DNA from 2 places in the Silvimonas soli genome. Region 2 is predicted to be linked to the other one. Evidence: predicted binding sites of a transcription regulator. Region 2 holds the regulator's gene; the other holds the start of a gene.
What was found. The regulator FliA, encoded in region 2, starts transcription of late flagellar genes. The targets are predictions, from matches to a motif close to GCTAAAGNTNNNNNNNNNNCNGCCGATAAT.
Positions count from the first base shown of each region.

Region 1: flgM (flagellar biosynthesis anti-sigma factor FlgM) is a predicted target of FliA. The motif match lies at 2,923-2,952, and genes of this name have one in related genera.

Region 1 covers NZ_CP106736.1:422,182-433,398, forward strand. Annotated here, with positions in the region: gene N7220_RS01885 (DUF779 domain-containing protein) at 1-203, shown strand, start outside; gene tilS (tRNA lysidine(34) synthetase TilS) at 205-1,548, opposite strand; gene N7220_RS01895 (acetyl-CoA carboxylase carboxyltransferase subunit alpha) at 1,535-2,503, opposite strand; gene flgM (flagellar biosynthesis anti-sigma factor FlgM) at 3,009-3,317, shown strand; gene flgN (flagellar export chaperone FlgN) at 3,401-3,871, shown strand; gene N7220_RS01910 (C40 family peptidase) at 3,984-4,517, opposite strand; gene N7220_RS01915 (SAM-dependent methyltransferase) at 4,737-5,930, shown strand; gene N7220_RS01920 (DegQ family serine endoprotease) at 6,122-7,606, opposite strand; gene N7220_RS01925 (ATP-binding protein) at 7,697-9,016, opposite strand; gene N7220_RS01930 (response regulator) at 9,013-9,678, opposite strand; gene N7220_RS01935 (ClcB-like voltage-gated chloride channel protein) at 9,787-11,073, shown strand; gene N7220_RS01940 (PsiF family protein) at 11,202-11,217, opposite strand, start outside.
Region 2 covers NZ_CP106736.1:1,115,808-1,127,024, reverse strand. Annotated here, with positions in the region: gene N7220_RS05190 (cation acetate symporter) at 1-1,179, opposite strand, end outside; gene N7220_RS05185 (DUF485 domain-containing protein) at 1,176-1,487, opposite strand; gene N7220_RS05180 (LysR family transcriptional regulator) at 1,755-2,642, shown strand; gene rpmG (50S ribosomal protein L33) at 2,788-2,943, opposite strand; gene rpmB (50S ribosomal protein L28) at 2,962-3,195, opposite strand; gene N7220_RS05165 (DNA translocase FtsK) at 3,341-5,701, opposite strand; gene N7220_RS05160 (flagellar motor protein) at 5,874-6,611, opposite strand; gene N7220_RS05155 (RNA polymerase sigma factor FliA) at 6,662-7,408, opposite strand; gene rsgA (ribosome small subunit-dependent GTPase A) at 7,565-8,443, opposite strand; gene N7220_RS05145 (M48 family metallopeptidase) at 8,546-9,793, opposite strand; gene N7220_RS05140 (c-type cytochrome) at 9,943-11,217, opposite strand, start outside.

The sequences.
Region 1 (11,217 bases), 690 kb from region 2:
TTGGCGGCGTGCCGTTCTATATGAGCAGCTCACAGTATGAATATTGGGAGCACACACAGCTGATCATTGATGCCATTCCCGGCAATGGCGGGATGTTTTCGCTGGAGCGACCAAGCGGACTGCGCTTTCTGACGCGTTCGCGTTTGTACGCGGATAATGAATCGGCGTGGCTGGCCGATCACCCGGCTAAAACTGCCGCCTGATTCAGACTTGCGTACCGGAACCGCTTTGCCATAGCGGCAGCCAACCAGTTTCACCTTCGGTTTGCTTGAAGGTGGAGTCTACTCCGACGCCAGGCCAGGCAACGAGTTGGTCCTTCAGATAAACCAGCGGCGTAGCGGCACGTTGCCACGGCGGAATACCCAGACTTTGCGCCAGTGCCTTAAGTTGCTGCGCCGGCCCATCAGCGCGCAAACGGATCGTTACCGCACCGCGCCAGGGTCGCAATTCAAATCCTGCGCGTAAATGCCCCTCGCCAATGCCGTTTTCTGCGACTGACTGCCAATGCAGCTCGCCGGCCCAACCTGCTGGCTGCACGGTGGCACCGTTTTCCCAAGCCAGTTGTTGCACTTCACCCGGCTCAATTTGCGCGGCGGTAATAAACAGCCGATTGCGATAGCGCCGCACGGCTTGTTTACGCCATACCAACGCGGGCTGGCTATCGGCAGATGCATCGCAACCGGTCCGCCAAAGTTCGTCAAAGGCGCGGGTATCCAGCACCAGATCATGACTTCCCAGCCAATGCCGCAGGGCGTGCTTGAGGCGCAATGGCGATAACGGCGTATCCAGTGCAAAAGCATCGCCTTGCACGCACAGCGGCAAATCGTTGGCGGCGACTTCATCAAGCAATGCCTGCGCTTCAGCTATATGCCGGGCACTGCGGTAAATGCTTTGCGCCATGGCCGGAAAGGCTTCTTGCGCGGGCGGGATGACCTTGTGCCGCAAGAAATTGCGGTCGAAATCGGTCTGCTGATTGCTTTCGTCTTCCACCCAAGTCAGCTCATGCTGGCGAGCGTAGTCCAGCAACTGCGCGCGAGGGACGTCCAGCAAGGGCCGCAGCAAAGTGCTGTTCTGGCCAAATGGCCTTGCTAGCGGCATGGCGGCCAAACCGGCCAAACCGCTGCCGCGCAACAGGTTTAACAGCACGGTTTCTGCTTGATCACCCAGATGATGCGCCGTGAGAAACACAGACGCGGGCTCTTGCGCAAAAGCGGCGTAGCGAGCATTACGGGCAGCGGCTTCTACGCCGTGGCTGCGCCGTTGCGTCAGCGTGACATGCTCAACCCGACAAGGCACTGCCAGCGATTGCGCAAATTCCACGGCAAATTGCGCCCACGCATCTGCGTTGGGCGACAAGCCATGATGCACGTGCACCGCGGACAGACTGAAATCAACCGAGGTGCGGCATTGAGCCGCCAGATGCAGCAACACCACCGAATCGAGCCCGCCAGAAAGGCCGACACAAATGGTGGTGGGTTGTGCAGAGGAACAATACGGCGCCAGCCGGGCGGACACCCGGCTGATCAGCGCCGCATCAGGAGAGGTCAATTTCCTTGTACTTGCCATAAGCCATCAACCGTTCGAACCGGGTTGCCAGAAGTTCGTCAGTTGATTTGTCTTGCAGCGCCTTGAGTGCGTCGGACAGCGTTTTTTTCATCGTCACCATCATTTGCTGATAGTTGCGATGCGCGCCACCAACTGGCTCGGTGATGATTTTGTCGATCAAACCTAGCGTTTTCAGGCGAGCGGAGGTAATGCCCATGGCTTCGGCTGCATCAGCCGCCTTTTCAGCGGTCTTCCACAGAATGGAGGCGCAGCCTTCTGGCGAGATCACCGAGTACGTGGAGTACTGCAGCATCATGACCGTATCAGCAACCGCAATCGCCAACGCGCCGCCCGAGCCACCCTCACCGATCACCGTGCAGATAATCGGCACGCGCAGTTTGGTCATCTCGAACAGATTGCGGCCAATGGCCTCGGACTGGCCGCGTTCTTCTGCGCCAATGCCCGGATACGCACCCGGCGTATCCACAAACGTCATGATCGGCAGGTTGAATTTTTCAGCCAGCTTCATCAGGCGCAAAGCCTTGCGGTAGCCTTCCGGACGCGGCATGCCAAAGTTGCGGTATTGCCGGTCTTTGGTATCACGGCCTTTCTGATGGCCAATGACCACGACGCTTTGACCGTTAAAACGGCCTACGCCGCCAACAATGGCTGCATCGTCTGCATAGTGGCGATCACCGTGCAGTTCTTCAAAATCAGTAAATAGCGCCTTGACGTAATCAAGGGTGTACGGACGTTGCGGGTGGCGTGCCACCTGCCCGATCTGTGCCGAGGTGATCTTGCTATAGATACTCTTGGTCAGTTCCTGGCTTTTCTTTTCCAGGTGGCCAATTTCCACGGAGATATCTACGGCCGAATCATCCTGCACAAAACGCAGTTCCTCGATTTTGTTTTCGAGTTCGGCGATCGGTTGTTCAAAATCCAGAAAAGTGGTCTTCATGCTGTTTTTGTTTCCCTGAGAAGCCGCCAGGGCTTGGGTATTGCGTCAGATTGCGTTGTGTTCCACCGTATTTTCGGCCTGCGCAGCGGCGTCAGCGACCTGTTTCGTATGGGGTGGAACCCAAAAATCACGCAACTATACAGCAACGTTCTGCCTCCCCCAAGCATGGCACGACGGAACAGCAACCGGCCTGGTGACCCGTAAATCCGTGATCAGGCTACAAGCCTTAATCTGTAAGGTATTGGCTCTGATGCGACTAACCCGGTCTGCAGTTTGTATCAAAGCACTGATGACCTTTTGTCGGTTCGTTGCGACACGTGAGCCATTCTTCACCAGTGCAATGACGTGCTTGTTTATCATCAGTTGCGATCGTTTGCGCACGTCGCCCTGCCCGGTTGTGGCTGGCAATGAAAATCAATCCTAAAGTTCCTACGCGCACAGCCGATAATTGGCATAATAAACGTTAATGCGCAGCCCGCCGTGCCGGTGGGCGGGAAAGGTAAACATGAAAATAGACCAATCTAGCAAGGTTTCACTGCAATCGCCCGCACGTACCGACGCGAGTCGGACGCCTGCACCCGCGACCCAGTCAGCCTCGGCACAAGCGACCAGTACCGCTCAGGAAAACGTAACCCTGAATCCGGCTGCGGCGCAATTGGGGCAAGCAGATCAAACCGGCGGCGATAACAGCGTGTTCGATAGCGAACGCGTGGCTTCTTTGCGCCAAGCGATCAGCGAAGGTCGCTTTACCGTGAGCAGCGACCGGATTGCCGACAAGCTGATCTCCAGCGTACAAGATTTGCTGCAGCAATAAAGCAATAACCGCCGCGTTGCCAACTGTGCCCGTTCACTGGTGGCACAGAGCCCTCTTCACCCTTCTTTGTAGCGACTGCCTCTGTGGTGCAACCTGAATCCGTACTTGAGCTGATTGAAAAAGCTTCGGCCGCACTGGCCGAGTTGCTGCAGTTGTTGCAGCAAGAACAGGATTGCCTGGTCAGCAACCGGATTGACGATCTGGCCACCTTGATCTCCGCCAAGCAGCAAAGTGCCGGCAAAACCGAACAAGCCACCGGTGCCGTCGAAGAATGGTTCAATGCCAATGGTATCGCCAGCCGGGAAGCCGATATCCGCCAGTGGCTGGCCGCGCACTTGCCGCAAGGCGCAGGTGCTTGGGAAACATTACGCGAACAAGCGCGTCAGGCTTCTGCCATCAACAAAAGCAACGGTCAGTTGATTGATACCCGTCGGCAATTGGTGGATGGTTTTGTTGCTGAACTGGCGCACGAGCGCGGCGAAGGCACCCAGTTGTATTCGGGCTCCGGCCAGCTTACCGGGCGGACCGGGCCATTTACCCGCGGCAAGGCTTGATTTAGCGGCTGGTTCGAGCCGAAACCAGGAACAAACAATAAAGGGCACCCCATCTGGCGTGCCCTTTTTGCTATGCGCGAGAAAGCAGCGCCAGATCCACCGCTAGCAGATATCAGTTGGTGGCAATCAGCGAGCGCCCGCCCTCAAACCGCGCTGCAAACCATGGCGAGCTCAGCGATTCAACCTTGATATGCCCTTTGCTGGATGGCGCGTGCACAAATTTGCCATCGCCAATATAAACACCGACATGTGAATACGGCTTGCCCAGCGTATTGAAGAACACCAGATCGCCCGCTTGCAGAGCCTGGCGATCCACCGGCCGAGACAGCCTCGCCATTTCGGCTGCGTTATGCGGCAAAGTGACGCCGAGCGCATTTTTGTAAATGAAATACACCAGGCCACTGCAATCAAGACCGGCTTCCGGATTAGCACCACCAAATTGATAGTTCACATCGAGCAAACTCAGGGCGTAGAGCACCACTTCCTGGCGGTTTTCTGAGGCGACTTGAATGGTACTGACCGAGCGGTCAATCGGGCGGCTGGCGGTGGGGGGCGGAGCCGAAGTGCGCGGGGCAGAGCCACACCCGGCCAAGGTGAGTAGCGCCATCAGCAGCAATGGGCGCAGCGACCTGTAATCTTGGGTCATGACACACCCTGAAAATATTGATCGGCACATTGTATCCCGCCTGGCCGCAAAAACCAGGACCTATGCCGGATTCGCAACAGCTGCCCGATATTTCATTGCACCGGAAACTGTATTCTTTCAAATCAGTTTTTTGTCATTTGCGCTCAATGTTCTAATTTAAAAACAAGCAGTCCAGAAAGTTTGTTGGTACCCCGCCCGTAACCTTGAACTGAGGTGAACATGCCCTGGAACAATCTTTTTGATGAATTTCTTGAACGTATGCGTAGTCATGGCATTCCTTTGCGCTTGCAGCTCTGGAACGGTAAACACTTTGATCTGCACCCGGAGCCCAAGGTAACCATCATCGCCAATACCGCAGGCAGTTTGCGACACGTGTTGCATCCTACGCTGGACAGCCTGGGGCAGGCCTATGTGGAAGGTGATATTGACCTGCAAGGGCACGTGCTGGATGTGGTGGATATTGCAACGCAGCTGGCTGCGGCCGAAGGCCCGGCCTCACGCAGCGCGTCTCGACGTGGCCGTCACTCCAAGGATTCCGACAAAGATGCCATCAGCTATCACTACGATGTTTCAAACGAGTTTTATAGCGCCTTTCTGGATAAACAAATGGTGTATTCGTGCGGTTATTTCCGCTCGGAAACCGACACCCTGGATGCGGCGCAAGAACAGAAAATTGATCACATTCTCAGAAAACTCAATATCCAGCCCGGCCAGCGCCTGCTGGATATTGGTTGTGGCTGGGGTGCGCTGATTGTTCGGGCGGTGAGACATTACGGTGCTCGCGCCGTAGGCGTAACCCTCTCCAGCAATCAGTATGAGTACGCCAAAGAACGCATCGCACGTGAAGGGCTGAGTGATCGTTGCGAGGTGCGGCTACAGGATTACCGCGACGTGACCGGTCAGTTTGACCGGATCAGCAGCGTCGGCATGTTTGAACATGTTGGCTTGCGTAATCTGGAAGGGTATTTCCGGCAGATCCACAAATTGCTGGTCGATGGCGGCGTGGTCATGAACCACGGCATCACCAGCACGGATACCAACTCGTTCAACTCCCCTTTTGGCGGCGGCGACTTTATTGACCGCTATGTCTTTCCCGATGGCGAACTCCCCCACATCAGTCTGGCCTTGCGTGAAATGAGTATCGCTGGCTTGGAGGTTGTAGACGTGGAAAACCTGCGTCGCCATTACGCATTGACCCTGCGGCATTGGGCAGAGCGCTTTGAAGAGGCGGGAGAGAAAGTCCGGATCATGGCTGGTGAACAAAAATACCGGATCTGGCGCGTGTATCTGGCCGGGTGTGCATACGGCTTTACCCACGACTGGATTTCGCTCAACCAGATTCTGGCGGTGAAAGCAGGCGGACCGGGCCTCAATACTTTGCCCTTCACGCGAGAATATATGTACCAACCATGACCAGCCAGATAACCACACAGCCTGCTTGAAACGGGCAAAAAAAATGGGGGCGAATCCGCAAGAATCGCCCCCGAGCTTTATCAGGGAGAGTCACAACTTCATACAGGTACTTGGTTACTGCAGTTAAAACAGTTATTTGCGAGGTCTGCCGACACTTGCAAACACTTTAAAACGGGCTAAAAACCAGCTACTTAGCCCAGATTAATCGGTACAAAAATCTTGGCGTCACCGCGCTGGACCAGCAGCGCCACATGATCCCCCGCCTTGGCCACCAAGACTTTCAATTGCTCGGCACTGGTCACATTGGTGCCATTGATTGCCAGCAAGACATCACCAGGTTCAATGCCAGCGCGAGCGGCCGGGCCGCCAGCTTGTTCCACCACCAGACCGCCAGCAATCCCGGATTCCTGTTTTTCATCCGGCGACAGGGGTCGCACGGCCAAGCCCAGGCGCCCGTGATCCTGAGTAGGGTTAGCGGCAGCAACCTTGCTGTCTTTAGCCTCGCCAATTTTGGCGTCGACATCAACTGTCTTGCCATTACGCCAGACCTGCAAACGCGCGTCGGCGCCGGGTGCGAGGCTGGCAACGGCTGGCGGCAATTCGCTGGAGCTTTCCACCGTTTTGCCGTTGAGTTTGAGCACGATATCGCCCGCTTTCAGGCCAGCCTTGGCGCCCGGACTATCCGGCTCAACACCACTGACCAACGCACCAGTCGGTGTCTTCAGACCAAACGACTGGGCCAAAGCCTGATTCACATCCTGAATGGTGATACCCAGACGACCACGCGTGACCTTGCCGTGCGCCACAATCTGCTGCGAAACATTGCGGGCAATATCAATCGGGATGGAGAACGACAGGCCCTGAAAACCGCCGCTGCGCGAGTAAATTTGCGAATTGATACCGATGACTTCGCCATTCAAATTGAACAGCGGGCCGCCAGAGTTACCTGGATTGATCGGCGCATCGGTCTGGATAAACGGGGTATAGCCTTCATCCGGCAGCGAGCGGGACTTGGCGGAAATAATCCCGGCAGTCACCGAGTTCTCAAAGCCGAACGGCGAGCCAATCGCCAGCACCCAATCCCCCACGCGCGATGCCGCCGGGTCGCCCAGCTTCAGGGTTGGCAGGTTGTCCGCCTTGATCTTGAGTACGGCGACATCGGTCGCTTTATCCGCGCCCAGTACCTTGGCAGTGAACTCACGCTTGTCCGTCAGTTTGACGGTGACTTCGCTGGCATCTGCTACCACGTGCGCGTTGGTCAAAATAAGGCCGTCCGGGCTGATAATGAAGCCGGAACCCAAGGCGTGCAGCGGCTGCCCTTGCCCACCTTCCCCATCTTGCGGTGGCTGAATGCCAAAGCGGCGGAAGAATTCGTAAAACGGATCGTCTGGATCAAGCCCCGGTGCACCCTGGCCTTGGCGTGTAGCAGTCTTGACCTGACCGGTTACGCTCACGTTCACCACTGCGGGGCCATAGCGGGCAACGATATCGCTGAAATTAGGTAAAGCAGCCTGAGGTGAAGCCAGCCCGGCAACGGCTTGTGTCGTTGCGGGCGGGGTATTACCGGCAAATGCTTCAGGCAGCAAATGGCCGTTGATTTTGGCCACGGAGAATCCAAGCACCCCAGCCAGCCCGAGGGCGAGGGCCGTTGTCTTCCAGGTTCGTGTCGTCTTCATGGTTTGTTACTCCTTTGCAGTCATCTTGGTGGACCGTTGCAATGGAGATTAAACGCCTGACCTTAAACGGCACTTAAACAGAACGACGAGCTAAACAGCTTTGGCTGCGTTTGTGAAAATCACCTCAACTGCCAGCCCACCCAAGGCCGAGTCGCCCAGACTGACCTTGGCAGACTGGCGAGCTGCCACGGCTTTTACAATGGCCAGCCCCAAGCCACTGCCCGCTGCCGAAGTCCCTGGCCGCCGGTAAAACCGGTCAAACACGCGCTCGCGCTCGTCCACCGGAATGCCCGGTCCGCTATCGCTGACCCGAAAAAACGGCTGGCCCTGCTCGTTCAGTCCGGTTGCCACATCAACTTGACCGCCCTGCGGCGTATAGCGGATGGCATTGCCGATCAGATTGGCAAACAGAATTCGCACTGATTCCCGATCACCCACGATTTGTGGCTGTGCCGTGCCAGGAGCCAGCCCGATATCCAGATTATTGGCTTCGGCCAGCGTCAGGTGATCTGCCAGCACCTCGCCGGCCACCTCTGTCAAATCGATCGTCACCGACGTTTGCGAAGGATTGTCCGGCTCAGCCCGGGCCAGCGTCAGTAGTTGCTGCAATACATGCACTGCTCGGTCCAGCCCCGATTGCAGCGCATTGAGCGCCACTGTGCGTTCCGCCGCGTTGTCCGCCCGCTCCAGCAACTGTAACTGCAGTTGCAAGGCGGTCAGCGGCGTGCGCAGTTCGTGCGCAGCGTCGGCGGTAAAGGTGCGTTGCGCGTTCATGGCCTGGTCGAGGCGCCCCATCAGCGTGTTGATGGCGTTGACCAGCACGCCCGCTTCAACCGGCACCTTGTTCACGGCAATGGGGTCCAGCGTGGCCGGCGTGCGCGCAGCAACCGCACCTGCCAGATCGTCCAGTGGCTTCAAGCCACGCCCCACCGCCAGCCAGCCGATCACCGCCAGCAAAGGCAGCATGGCCAGAAACGGCATCACCGTTCGCACCGCCGCCATCAATGCCAGTTGATTGCGGATGCGCAAAGGCTGGGCGACCTGGACGACTTCGCCAACCAAGGGGATAGAAAATGCCCGCCACGTCCCTTCTTTGGTTTCCACGGTAGAAAAACCCAACTGGGCCTGATCTGGCAGAACGCGATGCGGATGCGACATATAGATCCGCATGCCGCGATCATTCCAGACCTGAATCACGAAATCAAAATCACCGCGCTCGTTGGAGGGGCGCGGTAAAGCACCGATGAAATTCTGATCACGCAGCGCTAACGCCATCTGGCGCAACTGGTAATCGAACAGCGCGTTGGCTTCTTCGCGGGCGCGATAAAAAGTAATGCCCGCGCCCAGCGCAATCGCACCACACAGCACGGCCAACAATGAGGCAACCAGTTGTTTACGAATGGAAATCATGCGTTGGCCTTGGGCACAAAATAACCCACGCCACGCAGATTTTTGATCCACTCCGGCCCGAGCTTGCGGCGCAACGCATGGATATACACCTCAACCGTATTGGAGCCGATCTCTTCGCCCCAGCCATACAGCCGCTCTTCCAGTTGCGTACGCGACAGCGGCACGCCGGGGCGCTCAGCCAACGCCGCCAGCAAGGCGTATTCGCGCGCCGACAGCGTCACCGGCTGGCCGCTCAACACCACTTCACGCGTTGCCGGGTTGATGCGTAGCGCGCCCAGATCAAGCACCGGATCAACCCGCCCGGCATGACGACGCAACACGGCCCGGATGCGGGCAGCTAGCTCATTCAGGTCAAACGGTTTGACCACATAATCGTCGGCCCCTGCATCCAGTCCCTCAATACGGTTTTCCACCGTATCGCGCGCGGTGAGGATCAGCACCGGTCGGCCATCGTTGCGTCGGCGCATGCCTTGCAGCAAGGCTAGCCCAGACTTGCGCGGCAGTGAGAGGTCCAGCAATACCAGTTCATGCTCGCCACAACTGAGCGCGGTTTCGCCTTCGCTGCCATCGCGCGCCCAGTCCACAGTCATGCCCAGAGATTTGAGTCCCTGTTGCACGGCCTCCCCGATCATTGCATCGTCTTCTACCAGCAAAACCCGCACCGTAATTCTCCTGAAACCCGCATGAACCAGACATGACCATCACTGATTTGCCCTGTATTGTAGCGAGCACAATTGCCTGTCGTGCAAAACCGTCTGCGATCATTTCTCATGCCCATTCCTTTTCGCCATGTTTTGCTGCTGCTGCTGTGGTCCGCGCTGGCCGGTATCGGCGGTGCGCTGGCTACGTTGTTGTTCCGCGAAGCCATTACGCTGGGTCTGGGTGTTATCAACGGTCACACGGGTTGGGGCCTGGTTGATACCGCCAGAAATCTGGGTTTGTGGCAACGGGTGGCGCTACCCACGATAGGTGGCTTGCTGGCCGGACTGGTGTTGCAATTTTTGCTCAGCGACGCCCAGCGACGCGCCCGTGTGGACTATATGGAAGCCGTTACCGTAGGCAGCGGCAACGTCAGCGCGCGCGGCAGCCTGGTGCGTAGCTTGTCGTCGTTATTCAGCATTGTTTCCGGTGGCTCATTGGGGCGGGAAGGATCGATGGTGCAACTGGCCGCGCTGGGTGGCTCATGGCTAGGGCAAATCACCCGCATGCCGACTGGCGAGCGCCGCTTGCTGGTGGCGTGCGGCGCGGCGTCGGGCATGGCCTGCGCCTATAACGCGCCCCTGGCTGGCGCACTGTTTGTGGCCGAGATCGTGTTGGGGTCCATCGCGATGCCGAGTCTGGGACCGCTACTGATTGCTGCGGTGGTGGGCAGCCAGTTGTTTCATCACCTATGGAACAGCGCCCCCATTTTTGAAATCCCGCCGCTGGGTTTTGTCTCTAGTTGGGAACTACCCGGCTACGTTGTACTGGGCCTGCTCTGCGGAATGCTGGCACCGGCGTTCCTGAAAACACTCAATCTCGCCAAAGCAGGATTCGCCCACCTCCAACTCCCGCTGCCCATTACGCTGGCGATTGGCGGTTTACTGGTGGGTGTATTGTCTTTGTGGCGGCCAGAGGTTTGGGGCAACGGTTATAGCGTGGTCAGTGCCATGCTGCACGGCGCCTGGGCATGGCAAATGGTGTTGTTGCTGCTGGCCTGCAAAGTGTTGTCGACTTCTGCCAGTATCGGTTCCGGTGCTGTCGGCGGTGTGTTTACCCCGACGCTGTTTGTAGGCGCCGCCACTGGCTTGTTGTTTGGCACCCTCGTCCACACTCTGTTCCCGCATAGCACAGCTGGCCCCACCGTTTATGCGGTATTGGGCATGGGAGCATTTCTGGCCGCGGCCACGCAAGCGCCGTTAATGGCGATTGTGATGATCTTTGAAATGACGCGGGATTACGAAGTGGTCGCGCCGCTCATGGTAGCCTGCGCGCTGGCGTGGTTTGTTTCGCGGCTGTGGCTGAATGCCGACCCGCTTTACCATTCCGGGAGAGAAACCAATCCGCCATCGGCCTGACTGACGCCAGTCAGTGCCGCATCTCTGAAATCCGCATAAACAAAAAAGGCAGCCCTTAAGCTGCCTTTTTTGTTGTCGGCCAAGCCGGAACAGCATTCCCGGCACACTGGCCGTTGGTTTGAACCCGTTTATTTCTTCAGGCAA
Region 2 (11,217 bases):
CGCCGACGCACCAGACAGGGTCAAACCAGACACCACGGCCAGAATCGTGGCAAATGCGACTGCCGAGATAAAGCCGAGGAAGAAGTCACCGCCAACGGCATTGGCCAGGTGAATGGCCGCCATATTGGTGCCGCCAATCAACTGAGTGACCGCCTTGCCTTTTTCCATGACAGTGGTGGTGTACTCAGGCTTGCCCAGCACCAGCATGATCGCGCCAAAGCCGATGATGAAGGTCAGGATGTAGAAGTAGCCGATGAAACCTGTCGCGTAGAACACCGATTTGCGAGCTTCTTTGGCATCTTTCACCGTGAAGAAACGCATCAGGATGTGGGGCAGACCAGCGGTACCGAACATCAGGCCAACACCCAGCGAAATCGTGTCAATTGGCGACATCGTGCCCGGTGACATGATCGCCAGACCTTTTGGATGGGCTTTAATGGCCGTGTTGAACAGGGTTTCAAAACTGAAACCGGCTGCGGACATCACCATAAAGGCCATGAAAGTAGCGCCACAGAGCAGCAGCACCGCTTTGATGATCTGTACCCAGGTCGTGGCCAGCATGCCGCCGAAGGTGACATACAGCACCATCAGCACGCCCACGATCAGCACGGCGTAGGTATAAGGCAGGCCAAACAGCAACTGGATAAGCTGACCGGCACCCACCATCTGGGCGATCAGGTACAGCGTGACCACAACCAGCGTGCCAATTGCGGCAAAGGTGCGGATCGGTGTTTGTTGCAACCGGTACGAAGCTACATCGGCAAAGGTATATTTGCCCAGATTACGCAGGCGCTCTGCCACCATGAAGGTGATCAGTGGCCAACCCACCAGAAAGCCCAGCGAATAGATCAGGCCGTCATAACCTTTGGTAAACACCATGGCCGAAATGCCGAGGAACGACGCCGCGGACATATAGTCGCCGGCAATTGCCAGACCATTTTGCAAGCCGGTAATGCCGCCGCCGGCCGCGTAAAAATCTTTGGCCGAGCGAGTGCGGCGTGCTGCCCAGAACGTAATGCCCAGGGTAAACGCCACAAAAATGAAAAACATGATGATGGCGTGCCAATTAATGGAACGCTGAGTAACCGGGCCTTCGAGCGCACCGGCCGCCCAGGCGGGCAGGCTGGCGCAAACACCCAGCGTGGCCAGCCCGATACGGTTTACAAGTCGGTTGGTCATTTGCGGGCATCCTCGACAAGTTGTTGATTGAGTTGGTCAAATTCGGTATTGGCACGGCGCACATAAATGCCGGTCAAGACAAATGCCAGAACAATCAAGGCCAGACCGAGTGGAATGCCCAGGGTAATGACGCTGCCAGCGGCAACAGGGGTGCCCAGTACGGCAGGCTCAAAAGCAATCATCAGAATCAGCCCGAAGTAGGCCACCAGAATGATCAAGGTGAGCATCCAGCTCAGGCTGGTTTTTTTCTGTACAAGTTCGTGGAATTTCGGACTGTCCTGGATTCGCTGAATCACTTGGTCATCCATCTTTCTCTCCTCTCGTCTGTGCGGTATGCCCCGGGCGTGCCGTGTCGGCTCACTCTCCCAAGTGAAAAATACCAACACTCTCGGGGTCCACGGCCACTGTATGAGGACGAGGGGGTAGAAGCTAATTGCAAATTCTGATGCTCAGAATCAAAAACGTTTATGTTGCGTTGCACGAAACTTACTGAGAATGGCGTAGTTGCTGGATTTGAGCTACACAACGCACTGCTTTGCAACACCGTATGAACGTTCTGCGCAATAATCGGGCATATGGAAATTTATCAATTGCGTACTTTTGTTGCAGTTGCGCAGCAAGGCCACCTGACACAGGCTGCCGAGTTGCTGCATCTTTCCCAGCCCGCAGTGACCGCGCAGATCAAGGCACTGGAAGAACAATTGGGCATGGCGCTGTTCGAGCGTTACCCTGGCGGTGTGCAATTGACTGAGGCTGGCAAGGCGTTTTTGCCAGACGCAGAGCACATTCTCGCCGTATCGCAGGACATGCTCTACCGTGCCAAAGCCATGTCGGCCGAACCCAAGGGCAAGGTGCGGATTGGTACGGTGGGCGTGGCGGCGCGTTTGCGCATCGGGCCGTGGCTGGCGTTGTTGCGTCAGCGCTGTCCCTTGATGACGGTGCAGACCACGCACGGGATATCCGGAGTGATTCTTAACGATGTGCGCAAAAAGCTGCTTGATGGCGGCTTCTACTTTGGCCGCAATCCCTATCAGAACGTCAACACAGTACAACTGGCCGAACTGGGTTTTTGCGTGGCGTTACCCCCGGCCATGGCTGACACCCATGCCGAAGCAGACTGGAAGACTCTGGGCAAATTGCCGTGGCTGGGTTTGTCACAGTTCATGAGTCTTTCCGGCATCACCCAGGAGCTCTGGCGCACGCATAACATCGCGCCCAAACGGGTGGGGGAGTTTGACGACGAAGGCACGCTGGTCGAACTGGTAAAAGCAGGATTGGGGGTATCGTTGCTGGCAGAACGTACGGCGCGACGCTTTGCGGCCGATGGTTCTATTGTGTTGTGGCGCGGTGGCGAGATTGCCATCTCGGCCCCATTACAGTTTCTGTATTCGGCGGAACGGCAAAGTGATCCAACGATCGGCTTGCTGCTGGATTCGTTGCGCGAAATCTGGACGCCGGAATGATGGTGAGATGAGTGAGCTGCTGAACTGACAAATGAATGCCAGATAGAAATGACAAATAAAAAACCCGCTGCAATGAGCGGGTTTTTTATTTCCGGCACGGGACCAGGGAATCCTTTTGCCGTTGGTATTCCAACGACTAGCTGAATTACTTCAGCTTGATTTCCTTGTAAATCACATGCTTGCGGACAACCGGATCGTACTTTTTCAGTTCGATTTTTTCCGGAGTGGTGCGCTTGTTCTTGGTGGTCGTGTAGAAGTGACCGGTACCGGCGCTGGATTCGAGCTTGATTTTTTCACGCATGATCGTCTATCTACCTGGTTACAGTTCGCCGCGGGCGCGCAGGTCGGCCAGAACAACGTCAATGCCGTTCTTGTCGATGGTACGCAGGGCAGCATTGGATACGCGCAGGCGCACCCAACGGTTTTCGCTCTCAACCCAGAAACGGCGAGATTGCAGATTCGGGAGGAAACGACGCTTTGTTTTGTTGTTGGCGTGGGAAACATTGTTCCCTGTCATCGGGCGCTTGCCGGTGACTTTACATACACGTGCCATGGTTAGGATTCCCTGACTTCTGGAAAAAACACGATTTATAACATGACTCAGTGATTTTGTTCAAGCCAAATCAGCGAGTCGCGGTAAAGGGGCGACATCCTCACACTGCAAAATGGCGCCCATCTCAATACTGTTTCGGCTGGCTTTATTCGCTCGGTGGCGCTAAAACCGTACGGTTGCCGTTGGTTTCCATCGGCGAAACCAGCCCGGCGCCTTCCATCTGCTCAATCAACCGCGCCGCACGGTTGTAACCGATGCGCAGCTGGCGCTGCACGGACGAGATTGATGCCCGTCGGCTCTTGAGTACGAACGACACCGCTTCGTCATACAGCGGGTCGGTTTCTTCGCCGCCAGCTTCTGCCCACGCCCCACCGGCACCGCTGGCTGCGGCTTCGGCATCAAAGCCGCCGTTGAGAATCGCTTCGACATAATCCGGCTCGCCGGTGGTCTTCAGATACTCGACCACGCGATGGACTTCATCATCGGCCACAAACGCACCATGAATGCGTTGCGGGTAACCGGTGCCCGGCGGCAGGAACAGCATGTCGCCCTGGCCGAGCAAAGCTTCCGCCCCCATCTGGTCCAGAATCGTGCGACTGTCGATCTTGGACGATACCTGGAACGCCAGCCGGGTCGGGATGTTGGCCTTGATCAGGCCGGTAATCACATCCACGCTCGGGCGCTGCGTAGCCAGGATCAGATGGATGCCCGCCGCCCGCGCTTTCTGTGCCAGGCGGGCGATCAATTCTTCAATCTTCTTGCCCGCGGTCATCATCAAATCAGCAAACTCGTCCACCACCACCACCACGAACGGCAGATGTTCCAGCGGCTCCGGGTTGTCCGGGGTCAGGCTGAACGGATTGGTGAGTGGCTTGCCCGCCTTTTCAGCTTCTTTCACTTTCTGGTTGAAACCGGCGAGGTTACGCACACCCATGGCGCTCATCAGCCGGTAGCGCTTTTCCATCTCCGCCACACACCAGTTCAGCGCGTTGGCGGCCAGCTTCATGTCGGTCACCACCGGGGCCAGCAAGTGCGGAATGCCGTCATAAACCGACAATTCCAGCATCTTCGGGTCAACCATGATGAAGCGCACTTCGTCCGGCGTGGCCTTGTACAGCAACGACAGGATCATCGCGTTCACGCCCACCGACTTGCCCGAGCCGGTTGTCCCGGCCACCAGCATGTGCGGCGCCTTGGCCAGATCGGTCACCACCGGCTTGCCGGTGATGTCTTTGCCGAGTGCCATGGTCAGTCTGGAACTGGTGCCGTGGAAGGCTTCCGAAGAGAGTATTTCGGACAAGCGAATCATCTGCCGAGTCGGGTTCGGCAATTCCAGACCCATGCAGGTCTTGCCAGGAATCGTCTCGACCACGCGAATCGAGACCAGGCCCAGTGCCCGTGAAAGGTCTTTCATCAGGTTCACAATTTGCGAACCCTTCACGCCCACTGCCGGGTCAATCTCGTAACGCGTAATTACGGGGCCGGGATAAGCGGCGATGACTTTGACTTCCACATTGAAGTCAGCCAGCTTGCGTTCAATCAGGCGACTGGTGAATTCGAGTGTTTCATGGCTGATGGTTTCTTGCGAAGCCACCGGCGGTGTCAGCAAGCTTAGCGCGGGCAGGGCAGCCTCGCCGGGCACGCGAGGGATATCGTCAAACTCGAACAAAGTCGGTTGGACGGCTTTCTTTTGTTCTTGCGCGGCTTGTTTCTCAGCGGCTTTGACCACCGCCTTGGCGACAGGGATTTCCATGACCGGAGAAGAGATGACCAGCGGCGGCGATTCGTCTTTCTTCTTTTTCTCGACGCTCACGCGTTCTTCACGTGCCACCGACGCTTGACGACCGATCCGCCGATCCTGCGTGGCGTGCCAGGTATCGACCAGCTTGAAGCCGACCCATTCAATGGCGCCGCCAACGCGCTCCATCAAATCCAGCCACGACAAGCCGGTGAAGAGAGAAACGCCCACCGCCCACATCGCAAACAACAAGACCGTTGCGCCGGTAAAGCCCAGTGTGTGGAACAGCCAGCCGCCCAATGCCAGGCCCAATACACCACCGGGGGAGAGCGGCAAGTTGAAATGAATCGAGTGCAGGCGCAGCGCTTCCATGCTGCAGCTGGACAAAATCACCGCCAGAAAGCCGATACAGGCCAGCAAAACCACCGGACGGGAAGACTCGCTCACGCTATCGAGACGTCGATAACCCCACCAGATGGCGGCAAACAGAAAAGCCACCCACCACCATGCGGAAAAGCCGAATACCGAAAGCAGGATGTCGGATAACCAGGCGCCAAATGAACCAGCGCGGTTGTGAACATCGGCACGGGTGGCGCTGTGCGACCAGCCCGGATCTTGCGGATGCCAGGTGGAGAGCGCCAATACCAGATAGAGCACGGCAGCCACCAGCAGCAACCACCACGATTCGCGCAGCAGGTTGGCCAGTTGCGGCGGCAGCGCGGAACGGGAGGAAGCGTTGGGAACGTTTTTCTTGCGAAAGAAAGCCATGGTCCTGAGTCTTGGAAACGACAGCGCGATTATAGCGGCAAGCGCTGCGGCAAACGCGAACGGGCCAGGTAAAACGCGATGAATGTGGTGAAGTAACGGGCTCGGCGCAAAGAGGTTGTCGCGCCCGCACTACAAAGGGCGGTGTTGGTGTGTTTCATGTCACCCGCGTGGCTCACAAATAAGCAGCGAGTTTGTTTTCCAGCATGCGCGGGTTTTCGCCACTGGCGATGGTCACCAGGCCTTCGGTGAGCATTTCGCGGCGGCGAACTTCGGTGCCGATATGCAGTTTGAGTTTATTGGCGATAGGCAAGAAGATCAGGTTGGCTGAGCCGACACCATAAATGGTCGCGACAAACGCCACGGCGATCCCGGCGCCCAGTCGGGACGGATCGGAAAGGTTTTCCATCACATGGATCAACCCCAGTACGGCGCCCAGAATACCGATGGTAGGTGCGTAGCCGCCAGCGGCTTCCCAGATTTTGGCCGCACTACGGGCGTGTAATTCCCACACATCAATATCGAGTTCCAGCGAGCGGCGGATGGTTTCGGGTTCGGCGCCGTCCACGAGCATTTGCACGCCGCGTTTCACGAATGGATCTTTCTCGCTTTGCACGTAGGGTTCCAGCCCCAGCAAACCGGTACGGCGTGCTTGCTGGCTCCAGGTGGTGAGCGTGTTCAGGATGCGGCGAAAGTCATGCACCGGCGGCACAAACACCCATTTCACCATTTTCATGCCGGCGACAAAGTCGGATACCCGGCTTTGCAGCATGACCGCACCGGCGGTACCGCCGATCACGATCAGGAATGCGGTGAACTGGAGCAGCGAGCCAATGTGGCCGCCTTCCAGCCATTGGCCCAGCGTAATGGCGACCACACCGAGAATAAGGCCGATAACACTGATTTTATCCATGCGCTGAGTGGGTTTTTGTCATTGAAATTATTGTGGGCGATATCCGCGTGTCAGCGATGTAACCAGTCTTTGAGGTGCACGCGCAATCGGGCAACGGCCTGACTATGCAATTGTGAGACACGCGATTCGGTAACACCAAGCACTGCGCCGATTTCTTTCAGGTTCAGTTCTTCATCGTAGTACAGCGCCATCACCAATTGCTCACGTTCTGGCAATTTGCCGATGCCGTCGACCAAGGTCTGGCGAAACCCGGCGTCGGCAATCTGGGTAAACGGGTTGGCTTTATGGTCAGCCGTAAACTGATCCAGATAACTGCTGTGATCGTCTTCGTCTTCAAAGTCTTCGTAGTACACCAACTGATGACCACGGGCTTCGGCCAGCATGTGCTGGTATTCGTCCAGTGGCAGCGCCATGGATTTGGCCACTTCGCCCTCGGAGGGTGCGCGGCCGAGCTTGTGTTCCAGTGCGCTCAATGCGGTTTCGATCTCGCGCATGTTGCGGCGGGTCTGGCGTGAGGCCCAGTCGGCGTTGCGCAACTCGTCAATCATGGCACCGCGTATGCGCTGCGAGGCGAAGGTTTCAAACTGCACCCCGGCGGCCGGATCAAAATTGCGGGCCGCTTCCATCAGTCCGATCAAACCCACCTGGATCAGGTCTTCAACATCCACGCTGGCGGGCAGGCGCGATACCAGATGGTAGGCGATGCGCTTCACCAGCGGCGCATGACGAGTTACCCGCTCGTCGTCACCGGCGTGCTGGGTCTGGCGATAAAGATGTAAGGCACGTTGTGCGGGCATGTCGAAGCTTGCAGGTTACGGCTATATCAATATATCAAAATCACTGCATCGCGCAGCGCGCACGATCAAGGATGACAGGTGTAACGTGCTCAGCATACTTGATTGTCATATCAATCCCCTGTGTTGAGCAACTTTGCGGACGCGCCAGGCGCACAATTACCAGGTGCTGACCTGGGCCAGTTCGTCTTGCAGGCGGTGGAGCAAGTCCATGCGGGATTGGGCAATTGCGCCACTTTTGGCTGCATTGAGTATGGCGCAATCGGGCTCGTGGCGATGCCGGCAGTTGTGGAAGCGGCATTGCCCAACGTACGGGCGTAAATCCGGCATCAGATTGGGCAGTGTCTCTTCTTTGAGATGCGCCAGCCCGAACGACTGCACGCCGGGTGAGTCAATGAGCGCCGATTGCTCATCAAGATGGTAGAGGGTGGCGTGCGTGGTGGTGTGCTTGCCGGTATCCAGTGCGGTGGAAATATCGTTCACCCGCGCACGGGCTTCCGGGATCAGCGCGTTGAGCAAGGTCGACTTGCCCATGCCCGATTGCCCGACCAGCACGGAGGTGTGCCCTTGCAACTTGGCTCGCAGCGGCGAGACATCTTCTTTGGCCGACAAGGCCAGCAGCGGATAACCCAGCGTTTCGTAATAGCGCAGTGCTTCGCGGGCTTTCACGGCCTCAGGCAGGTCGCACTTGTTCAGCACAATCAATGGTTCGATATCTTGCGATTCGGCGGCTAGCAGCGTGCGGCCAATCAGTTCATCCAGATAACTGGGAACCGGCGCCACCACGATGGCAATTTGCGTAACGTTGGCGGCGATCAGCTTGGAGCGCCATTGATCCGAGCGATACAACAGCGTTTTGCGTTCCAGAGCTTTCTCAATCACCGCCTGTTCGTCATTGAGCACCTTGATGGCAACATTGTCGCCGCAGGCAAAGTCGGTTTTCTTGCCACGGGCGCTAGCGCTCAGGCGGCGGCCATCGGGTAACTCGATGATGTAGGCGCGGCCATGGCTGGCAATGATGCGGGCGCTATCGCTCATCGTGAGGTCAGACACAAAGTACGGCTAAAGTCGGGCGTAAAGGTCATTGCTTCCTGCATCACACAAAATATCGGTTTAAAACAAGCGGCGGGCCGTCCGGTTTCAGGCCAGGCGCTTGAGTGCCGCCACGCGCAAACTGGCGGGCGGATGGCTGTCGTAATACACGCTATGCAGTGGATCGGGCGTCAGCGTTGAAGCGTTGTCACGGTAGAGCTTGACCAGGGCGTTGATCAGATCGCGGGCAGAAGATTGCTGCGCGGCATATTCATCGGCCTCGAACTCATGCTTGCGCGACAACCACGAGCCAATCGGCGCAAACAGAAAGGTAAACACCGGTAGCACCATGAAAAACAGCGTCAGCGCGGCGGCGGTGCTTTGGGTTTGTACGCCCAGACCGTTGTAAAACCACGCTTCCTGCATCAGTTGGCCGAGCACCCACAACAGGCCCAGCATCAGCACAAAGGTCCAGATGATGCGCTTGACGATATGACGACGCTTGAAGTGTCCCAGTTCATGGGCCAGCACGGCTTCGATCTCGTCGCCATCCAGTTGTTTGAGCAGCGTGTCAAAGAACACGATGCGTTTGGTTTTACCCAGGCCGGTGAAATAAGCGTTGCCATGGCTGGAGCGCTTGGAGCCATCCATCATGAAAATGCCGCTGGCGACAAAGCCACAACGATTCAACAATGCTTCGATACGCAAACGCAGGCTTTCATCCGGTAGCGGTTCAAACTTGTTGAACAGCGGCGCAATCCAGGTCGGGAACACCCACATTACAAACAGCGAGAAACCCATCCAGGTCAGCCAGACCCAGACCCACCAATGCGCGCCCATTTGTTGCATCAGCCACAGCACCAGCGTCACCAGCGGCAAACCCAGCGCTGCGGCGATCCCGGCGGTTTTGAGCAAATCGCCCCAGAACACGGCGGGCGTGCTCTGGTTAAAGCCGTAACGTGCTTCGATACCGAAAGTGCTGTGCCAGGAAAACGGCAAACTCAGCACGGTCTGGATAACTGCGAGCATGGCGATCATGCATACGCCGGCGGCCAGTCCATTGCCAAACCAGCCTTGCGCAATGTGCATCAACCACTCGATACCGCCACCGAGGGTGAAGGCGGCCAGCACGATCGCTTCGAACACGGTACTGATCATGCCAAAGCGGGTTTTCTCCACCGTGTAATCGGCGGCACGCTGGTGCGAAGTTAAAGTGATGCTACCGGCGAAGGCTTCGGGCACGGCGCTACGGTTGCGGCGGACATGATTGATCTGGCGCGCGGCGAGCCACAATTGCAGCAAGACGCTGGCGGCCAGGGCAAATACAAACAAGGCGGAAAACTGGGAAGCTGTCATTCGATTCTGGCGTGGCTGGAATGCATGAGTGGGAAGCGTTTGCCGGGCAAACATGTTGTTTGAGTATGCCACATTTTGCGACCCGCCCGGCAGCACTGCGGCCCGGCCACGCGGGCTGCAGTGCTGGTATACCCCAGCGCCATTGCAATTTAACTCGCGTGCGGCGCCGGGGTGGCGCGAATCACCCGCAGCCTGCGTCGACGCATGCCACGCCAGATGGCCAGCACAAGCAGCAGCGCAATCACCACCAGTACTATGGGCAAGATTTTGGGCACCTTGGCCAGTAGTGGTGGCTCACCGCCTTTTCGCGCGGTGGTGACGTCTCCTGCGGTGACTTGCACCGCTGCGTTGCCAAACTGGCGTAAGGTGTAGTTGGCCAGCGCAGCGATATCGGTATCAGAGAGCGGGTTAACCAGGCTGTTGGGGCCAAAGCCAGGCATGAACGCGTGGCGACCATCAGGCAATGGCCGGTCAACGCCGTACAAGATGGCGGCGATCAGATTGCTGGCATTGGCATGGCCCAGCGTGGTGTTGTTACTGAGTGAAGGATAAGCGCCGTCGCTAGTGCCGCTGCCGGTGGTTTGGTGGCAACTGGCGCAATTGGCGCTGAACAGTTCAGCTGCACTGGTGGGCTTGCTGCTTTGAGTCACGCCCGAAGTGCCACGTAATGTCGCATCATCATTGGCCGGCGAGCCCCAGGCAAAGGCCGGTTTGATATCGTTGCCGTCGCGAACCGGATTGATGGTCTTCAGGTAAGTGGCAATGGCTTGCAGGTCGGTATCGGTCAAATAACTCAGGCTATTTGATACCGCCTCTGCCATTGGCCCGGCTGCCGCTGCTTTACGCGGCACATGGCCGGATTTCAGATACTGCATGAGCTCGGCATCACTCCAGCCACCAATGCCACTGGCGGCATCCGACGTAATGTTCGGCGCGTACCATGCGCCCAGCTGGCCGCCAGCAAATGCTGCGCCTTGTTTCTCCGCCATGAACACATTGCGCGGGGTATGACAGGCGCTGCAATGTTCCAGTGCGTCTACCAGATAGCGCCCACGATTCCATTCCGCGCTTTTGGCGGAGTCGGTTTCCAGCGGTTTCGGGTCCAGAAACAACCCGTTCCACATCGCCATCGACAAGCGGATATTGAACGGGAACGGCAATCTGGTTTTGCGGGCAGCGCCATCGACCGGCGCTACACCATGCATCAGATAGGCATACAGCGCGGCGACATCGTCAGACGTCATCTTGGCATAAGAGGTATACGGCATGGCCGGGTACAGATGCGCACCGTCTTTGCGTATGCCTTTGCGCAGCGCGTTATCAAAGTCGGCCAGTGTGTAATCGCCAATCCCGCCATTAACGGATGGCGTGATATTGGATGAGTAGATCGTGCCCAGCGGTGAAGCAATGCCATAGCCACCGGC